2 regions of the Shewanella sp. Koi 1 genome follow, and region 2 is predicted to be linked to the other one. Evidence: predicted binding sites of a transcription regulator. Region 2 holds the regulator's gene; the other holds the start of a gene.
The links. The regulator ArgR, encoded in region 2, controls arginine synthesis, uptake and breakdown. The targets are predictions, from matches to a motif close to ANTGAATANNTATTCANT.
Positions count from the first base shown of each region.

Region 1 (4,407 bases), 2.8 Mb from region 2:
TGTCTGAAAAAGAACAGACAATATATACGATTTGGAGGTTGGAAGCAGAGGTAAACAATGGTGGGTTCCATCAATACTTCTGGAACTCTTCAGGGGATCATGCTGCGTTTGCTCTGAAATCACTCAATAATATAGGTGCCACTAAAACTGCCTCATTGCTCCAACGAGCTATAGATGTGGCTTTCAATGGTAAGTTACCGGAATCTCGCTTTGAAAGACAAAACCATTTAAAAATAGATGAAGACTCAAAGATGGGTAAGCTCGGAGAGCTAGATTCAGAGTTTTACGAGTATTCGGAAAACTTTTATGAAATGCTTGATGCTTATGTGGCGAAGTAAATACATAACAAACGCATAATGGGCGGATTTTCCGCTAGTGCTTCAAACCAGCACATTACGCGGGCATTAACCCATAGAAATTTTTATCCGAAATTCACCTGATACAGTTGATGTCCTGACATGCTTTAATGTCCCAAAACGAGTCACCATCTTCTTTAAAACAAACAGGTTTCGCCGATGCTAAACAGGTGAGCCATGGCAATTAGCGAGACGACCGTCGCCCATTGACGGGGCGTGAGAGAATGCCATGGCTCACCAAAAGACAGCACTTAAAGAATTAAACGGCCAAACTTTATCCTTCAGCAGTAGTATCCAGAAATTCTAAATGACTTCCTGTAAAACTGAGTTATATGGTGGCGAGTGGAGTTTGTACGACTAACCCACACTCAACGAAGTAATCAAAACTGCCTGTTCGTGTATGAGTTTGTGTTTGAATGAGTATAAAAAAGGGGAGTCAGTTAAATCTGACTCCCCTTGATATTTAAAGCCGATGTCGTGCTTAGAACAGCAGGTGAGCCACGCCGGCAATCACTGGCAGAGTCACTAAGGTGCGCAGTACGAACACGACGAATAGCTCAACAAAGTTCACTGGGATCTTACTGCCAATCAGCAGCGCGCCCACTTCACTCATGTAAATTAGTTGGGTTACTGATAAGGCGGCAATCACAAAGCGGGTCATATCCGATTCGATAGAGCTAGCTAAAATCGATGGGATAAACATATCGGCAAAGCCGACAACGATAGTTTTAGAGGCTTCGGTCGCTTCTGGGATATGCAGCAGTTCCAGTAATGGAATAAACGGCATACCTAAGTAATTGAAGATTGGCGTATGCTCGGCGATGATCAGCGCAGTGGTACCAATGGCCATTACCACTGGGATAATGCCAAATACCATATCGATAACGTTTTTAACGCCTTCATTTAAAACGGCTTTCACACCACCAGCACTGGCAGCTTTCTCGAGTGCTTTATCAAAGCCCCAAGAGAGTGCGCCGTGTCCAGCGGGGATCATCTCATCGTCGGGTTGACGTGGCGTATCGTCGATATAGTTATCTTTTTTCCACGACAGTGGTGGCAGCTTAGGCACAATTACGGCCGCCGCAAAACCCGCTAAACATACGGTCAGGTAGAAGGGCACAAACATTTGCTCCAACTTCACCTGCGAGATCACCACTAAGCTGAAGGTAATTGACACCGCCGAGAAGGTGGTACCGATAACCGCGGCTTCCCTTTGGGTGTAAAAACGCGCTTCGTATTGCTTGCTGGTCAGCAAAATCCCAACGCTACCATCACCTAACCAAGAGGCCATACAGTCGATGGCGCTGCGACCTGGCAGGTTAAATACTGGGCGCATGACCTTGGTCAGCAGGGTGCCAAATAGCTCTAATAGACCGAAGTTTAACAGCAGCGGCAGTAACATACCGGCGAAGATAAACACTGAGAAGAGTACGGGTAACAGGTCGTTCAGTACTAAGGCGCCAGTGCTTGAAGAGTTAATGGCTTCGGGGCCAATGCCAAAGTAGGTCAGCACGATAAAGACGGCGCCGACGACACGCGTTGCAAGCCAGAGTGGGCTGATGTTGAGTAAACCATTGAGAAAGTGATTGTTCAGCACAAACTTAGGTTTGAGTAACTTCGTCAGCACAGAGGCCAAGGCCATGGCGACAACAATCACAGTCACGATTAAGGTTAATACATCGCTTAACACGCTTTGCAGTGCTTTAGAGATGATTGCGATGGGAATAGTAATCGCATCGTTGTAGCTGATAGGGGTCATAAACAGCAGCAGACCGATCAGCGAAGGGACGATAAAGGTGAGTATCGTCTTAATGTTGCGGTTTTTATGTTCAGTAGCCAATGGTGTACACCTTAAAAGTACGAGTCGCACAAATAAACTTGAACAAATTGCCCCTCAAAGCCGCATGTTAGGCGGATGTTAGGTGCATTTTCATTCAACTCAAAATCGAGAAGGGGGAAGATTACTCGCTTAGCGCCGCTATGTAAAACGATTCGGAAATTTGTTTGAGATAAGCAGCAAAATAGCATAGTTATTTGGGCCATTCCTGAATGCTTATCTTAGTGGATGTTTAGCGTAAGCTAGATGTTTTGATAACTAAATCATGCAATTAAATCTTGGTGTTGCAGCGGATTTATCGAGTTGTTTTATTCTTGGTGTTGTTAGCGGCGATGGGGGATTTTGTACAAAATTTTCCCTTAGATTCTTCGAATATTCCGCTTTTGCGGTTTATTTATCCGTTAATGCGATTAGAGCTTCTGTCGCTCTCCATACAATGTGAAGCCGTTAACGCGAATTGTAACCGCGACGTTATCGCCGACAATAATCTCAGTGTTGCTGAATGGATTGTGCATTTTTATGCGGTTTTGAGTCGGTATTTGCATATTTTAAATTGAATATTGACTAAGGGCGGGCGCTGCGCGCAAGTGACTAAATAAGCGTAAATAGTGGTGAAATAAAATATTTCTCCTAAAGAGGATGAACGCCGCTTTAATTCTTTTCAATTCCATGTAAGTTAGTACTACTTTTGTTTAGCTAAATTATCCATGACTGTTACAAAAATGAATGTCGCGACAAGAGGTTTTTCGCTCGCCACTAAGTTTGGTTTTCTTGGTATTTTTGGATTATTGCTCGGGATAGGCGTGGCGGTGTTAGGCTTCGATCAGACCGAGACTCAGCCTTCAACTTTTTGAATCATACCTTGAGTGAATTGGGGACCTATGGGCATTCCGCTCTTGCTGTGGTGCTCAATGGTGGCTTGTTTTTTGGCAGTTTAAGCATTGTGTTTTATTGCCTTTCATCCTTGCAAACCGTAAGTGGTTTTTGGGGCTATCCCTTTTACTGCGCGCTGGCGCTAACGTTTTTAGCCTTGGCCTGCGTGGGTTTGTTTCCGGTCAATGTGTATCATCTGCATATCCTCGCCCTGAAATGGTTTTTCTACTTCGGCAGTTCGAGTGCCATCTGTTATCTGATGTGGGCTGGCCTTAATTCACAAAGGCGACAACCTTGGACGCTATTGTTAGCGCTTGTGGTATTGCTGAGCATGATGACCTTTCTCTACGCCCCCCTATTAGAGCTGGGCTTAACCGAGGGGGACAGGCCCTTCTATCAAGAAATGGTGCTGCAATTGCCAAGGCCCGATTTATGGTGGCCTGCATTGTTAGAGTGGATTGCGCTTGGGAGTTTATTAAGTTGGACGGCGGCGCTACTGCTTACTCCACAGTCACTCGCTCAGGAGCCAGCTCCCGAGTGAGTGATTAAGCTGATAGCCCATCATGCCATCAGCTTAAGGATTTCAGTAGCCTAAGGATTTCAGTCCCGCCTCGCCAAACCAGTAACCGTTACAGTGCTCATCGCTAAGAGGAAACTGAGCATCCGTTGCCTCGCTAGTTAACGCCTCGACCAGCGCATCGGCCTTAGTGATACAGGCTAAGCTGCTGGGCGAAACCCGAAACACATCGACGCCCATCTTTATCATTTCATTGATTTCGCTGCGTAAATCGACACAGCTGGCCGACTGGGTTTGGATGCCGTTTAACCTGAGCAAAGGTTGCGCCTCTTGCGTCTGTGCCAGTAAGCCCTTGCTGTATTGGCGGCAAACGGTTTCGCAGCTGTCCTTCGACAAGTGTTGATGCCTAGCGGTAAAGCAGCGCGCAGAGTGGGCGAGTGGCAAATAGCCATGGCCAAGCACTTCGACTTCGAATGCAGGCTTGTTTTCTATCACTTGGCTTAGCCAAGTCTTCGACAGTTCAACTGGCATCACAAAGCGCTGCATACCAAAGCGCTGCAAAATATCTAAACTGGCGCGGTTGTAGTTATTGATGCTGGCGCCGCAGACAAAGGGCAGCTTGTGCTCCTTGGCGAGATACACGGCCGCCATATCGTTGGCCTCAATGCTAAATTCGCCATTGTCGACCTGACGTTTAAGCTCAGTGTATTCAGAGGGTGCTTCGATAAGGGCGAGCGTAGACAGCACCACCTCTTTACCCGCAGATTTGAGCATTTTGGCCAGTTCGAGATAGTCGCCAAACTTGAGTTCGCGTCGACGGCTAC
Region 1 covers NZ_JBREJM010000001.1:3,543,201-3,547,607, reverse strand. The annotation lists gene ACUZ8J_RS15685 (DMP19 family protein) at 1-338, shown strand, start outside; gene ACUZ8J_RS15680 (YjiH family protein) at 838-2,196, opposite strand; partial or broken gene ACUZ8J_RS15675 (hypothetical protein) at 2,901-3,607, shown strand; gene ACUZ8J_RS15670 (U32 family peptidase) at 3,650-4,407, opposite strand, start outside.
Region 1: ACUZ8J_RS15680 (YjiH family protein) is a predicted target of ArgR. The motif match lies at 2,278-2,295, and genes of this name have one in related genera.

Region 2 (4,407 bases):
TACTGTCTTTATCATCCTGCGCCTAATCATAAAGACATTAAAGGCTGCATAATTTAGATCTAAAATGATGGCGCCCGCGTATACTCAAGGCCAGCTTAATCGAGGAAGCCCTATGGAACTGAGGATTTTTTACGACGGCAATTGCCCTTTATGTAGCGCAGAAATGCGCCAACTTAAAGCGCGCGATCCCGATGATCGCATCGAACTTGTGGATCTTAATGCCGAGCATTTTGGCGCTCGATTCGGCTATATCGATAAAGAGTACGCCAATACCATTCTGCATGGTGAAACGGCGTCGGGGGAGATTTTGCTTGGGCTCGATGTCACCTGCAAAGCTTGGGGATTAACGGGTACACGCCCTTGGGTGCAGATGCTACGGCTGCCTCTTATCAAACCTATCGCGGACTGGTGCTACCTGAGATTTGCCAAGCACAGATACCGCATCTCTTACTTACTGACGGGCAAGGCGCGCTGCGACAATCAATGCCAACTACCTAAGTAACGAACCTCAAGTAAATACTCACATTTAGCCCATAAAAAAACGGAGCCATTGTGCTCCGTTTTTTGATAATCCAGATGGATTACTTAACGAAATCAACGCCTAGTTTGATATCGCCTTTCAGCGTATCTAACATAGAATCACGGGCGCTAGCTTCGAATGCGCTCACTTCACCGTAAGGCAGTACTTTTTCGATACCGTTTTTGCCTAACAGCACTGGTTGAGCGAAGAATTCAGCGTGCTCGCTACCGCCGTCAACGTAAGCACATTCAACGATGTTAGCTTCGCCTTGCAGACCACGAACCAGAGACATACCGAAACGGCAAGCCGCTTGACCCATAGACAGAGTCGCGCTTCCGCCACCGGCTTTAGCTTCAACCACTTCAGTACCTGCGTTTTGGATACGCTTGGTCAGAGAAGCCACTTCTTCATCAGAGAAAGTCACGCCTTCAACTTGAGACAGTAATGGCAGAATAGTCACACCGCTGTGGCCGCCGATAACGTTCACTTTAACGTCAGCAACGTTTAAGCCTTTTAATTCAGCGATGAAAGTTTCAGAACGGATAACGTCCAGAGTAGTCACACCGAACAGACGGTTCTTGTCGTAAACACCCGCTTTCTTCAACACTTCAGCCGCGATAGCAACAGTAGTGTTTACTGGGTTAGTGATGATACCCACTAACGCTTTAGGGCAAGTCACAGCCACTTTTTCGATCAGGTTACGAACGATACCTGCGTTGATGTTGAACAGATCTGAACGATCCATACCAGGCTTACGCGCAACACCAGCAGAAATTAGAACAACGTCAGCACCTTCCAGTGCAGGCGTTGGATCTTCACCAGCAAAACCTTTGATTTCTACCGCAGTAGGGATGTGGCTCAAGTCAACCGCAACACCCGGAGTAACCGGTGCGATATCGTATAGAGACAGTTTAGAACCCGCAGGTAATTGAGTTTTTAACAGTAGGGCGAGAGCCTGGCCGATACCACCAGCAGCACCAAGTACAGCAACTTTCATAGTTATCTCCGTTATTTCTCGGATATGTGTGACATGGATCTAATTTCCGTTGGCGTCACATTACTGGAATGTCACGTTAATTTCAATTATCCCTTAGTCGTGGAGACAAAGTTTTAGCGAAACTGAGCATTCCAATGTTGAATATTTACTCTAGTTCAATATCAATACCGACAATACGGCTATCTAGCCATCCATAAATTGCATTTTTATTCAGTCATAATGGTTATTTGTTGACACTTTGACCAAAACTATTCAAAATACGCCTGTTTTTTTGAATAAAGAATAAGACTATGCAAACGACCAAGAATCAGGATGACCTTGTTAGAATTTTTAAGGCGATTTTAAAAGAGGAGCGCTTTGGCTCCCAGAGTGAAATTGTCGCCGCTTTACAAGCAGAAGGCTTTAGCAATATTAACCAATCGAAAGTGTCTCGGATGCTGAGCAAGTTCGGTGCCGTACGCACCCGTAACGCTAAGCAGGAGATGGTTTATTGCTTACCCGCCGAACTCGGCGTGCCTACCGCTGGCAGCCCGTTAAAGAACTTAGTACTCGATGTTGACCATAACCAAGCCATGATTGTCGTTCGCACCAGCCCTGGCGCCGCGCAATTAATTGCCCGTTTATTGGATTCCATCGGTAAACCAGAAGGGATTTTGGGGACCATTGCCGGAGACGACACTATCTTTATCTGTCCATCCAGCATCCAAGATATCGCCGATACCTTGGAAACCATCAAATCTTTATTCAACTACGCAGAATAAAAAAACAGGTCAGCTTGCTGACCTGTTCTGTTTTATCTGTACGCTTTTCAGTCCAACATTGCCCTCGTTTCAGGGCTGGTGTCCCGATTACGTTACAGCACAAGACCTATCTGTTGGTTTGGATGACGCACACCGAGAACAAACACTCGTCACCCCAAGCTTACAAACCTGAGTTCACAAACCTTAGTTCGTCGACTTTAGCCCGTAGTTCTAAGATCGTCAGCCTTAGTAGGCCACACTGATCCTTTGATTAAGATGCGCCGCTTTTTCTGCTTCATCGAGCATCGCTTTGGCGTAGTCGGCCACAGAAATCTTGCTCTGGCCATTCGCATCGGTAAAGAAGCTATCGCCACCTAAACGGTATGGGCCTTCACTGGCACCTGGGTAGATTTCTGCCGCTGGGCTAACAAAAGTCCAGTTAACATTGGTGCTAGCGGCGCGAAATGCCTTCAAAGCTTCACCTTGAGCCAAGGCTTCATCCTTATAGGCGGGCGGGAAATCTGGCGTAGACACTAAGGTCACTCCCGGCGCGACTTCTAAACTACCTGCACCACCGACCCAAAGTAGGCGAGGCACTTTTGCCTGTGGCAACACGGCTAACAGATTATTGACCGTCTTCGCGACTATGCCATGGTTCTGCTCGGCGCGCGCACCCACTGCGGCAATCACTACATCGACACCTGCAAATGTGTCGGCTTTCAATGGCTGAGTCAGGTCGACACTACGCACTTCTGCCGCTGTTTCGCCAAGCTTGCTTGGGTCACGCACTAAGGCAACCACGTCATGACCACGGCTCAGCGCCTCGTTAAAAATGGTTCCGCCAATCCAACCTGATGCACCTAATACTGCAATTTTCATTTGATAAGTCTCGCTACTGATTTAAATTGAGACCAGTTTACTTGCGACACTTCACGTGATAAATATCGATAAATGAGCATCATTGTTTCAGATTGAGATACTAATGGATAAAATCGCCGCCATGCGTAGCTTTATCGAAGTGGCCAACTGTGGCAGCTTTACTAAGGCCGCAGAACACCTCGATCTGAGTCGCCTCCAGGTTTCACGTCATATTCAAGAAATTGAGCAGTGGCTGAGTTTACGTTTACTGCACCGCACGACCCGCAGCGTGAGCCTCACTCTACAGGGTGAAGAAGCCCTGCAATATTGTCAGCGAGTGCTGAGCGAAGTCGCCGCAATGGAAAGCCGCGCCCATAGTCATAACACCGAATTAGTTGGCAGTATTCGTATTGCCACGCCCGTCGGACTTGGGCAACACAGTCTGTTTGATGTGGTCGATCGCTTTATAAAATTACACCCTAAGGTCAATATTCAGCTGTTAATGTCGGACAGTTTTGCTCAATTAGTGGATGAGCGGGTGGACGTTGCACTGCGCTATACCGAGCAGCCCGATGAGAATTTGATTGCCCGCAAACTGATGAACATAGATGCCGTGCTGTGCGCCGCGCCCAGTTACTTGGCTCAAGCGGAGCCGCTAACCGTCCCTAACGATTTGCTCAGCCATAATTGCCTTATCCATAGTTCGCAGCAACATTGGCAGCTCCTCAAGGAGCAACAGAGTGAGCTGATTAAACCTATGGGGAATCTGATGGCAAATGAAATGGGAGTGCTAGTCAGCGCCGCATTGCGCGGGCATGGGATTGCCTACTTGCCCTGCGACTTAGCCAATCCCTATCTGGCCAGCGGCCAACTACAAGAAGTGCTCCCCGAATACACGGCGCCAGGGCAAACCCTTTGGGCTGTGTATCTCTCCCGCAGTTATCAACAAGCGCTGGTGCGCGCCTTTATCGATTTTACCGCCCAGCAATGGCAGCAGGATCTCAGTAAGTGGACAGCATCAAGTTAAGGCCACAAACAAAAACGCACTGAGGCTTTAAGGCTCAGTGCGTTATCTAAGATTTTACGCAGGCTTAATTATCGAACTGCATCAAAAAATCTAAGCTTGGGGCGAAGAAAGAAGAGCCCGTCAATGCACTGGTGAAGTGCATCAGGTGGTCGTGATTACCCGCACCATCGCCAAACACCATGCTATGGAGCATCTTCTCGAAGTGCTCTGGCGTACGGCAGGTTGAAATAAACATCAACCCCTGCTCCTTGAGCGAACCGTAAGG
Region 2 covers NZ_JBREJM010000001.1:757,453-761,859, reverse strand. The annotation lists gene ACUZ8J_RS03470 (thiol-disulfide oxidoreductase DCC family protein) at 113-502, shown strand; gene mdh (malate dehydrogenase) at 582-1,517, opposite strand; gene argR (transcriptional regulator ArgR) at 1,808-2,278, shown strand; gene ACUZ8J_RS03455 (NAD(P)-dependent oxidoreductase) at 2,504-3,136, opposite strand; gene ACUZ8J_RS03450 (LysR substrate-binding domain-containing protein) at 3,240-4,142, shown strand; gene ACUZ8J_RS03445 (Dyp-type peroxidase) at 4,207-4,407, opposite strand, start outside.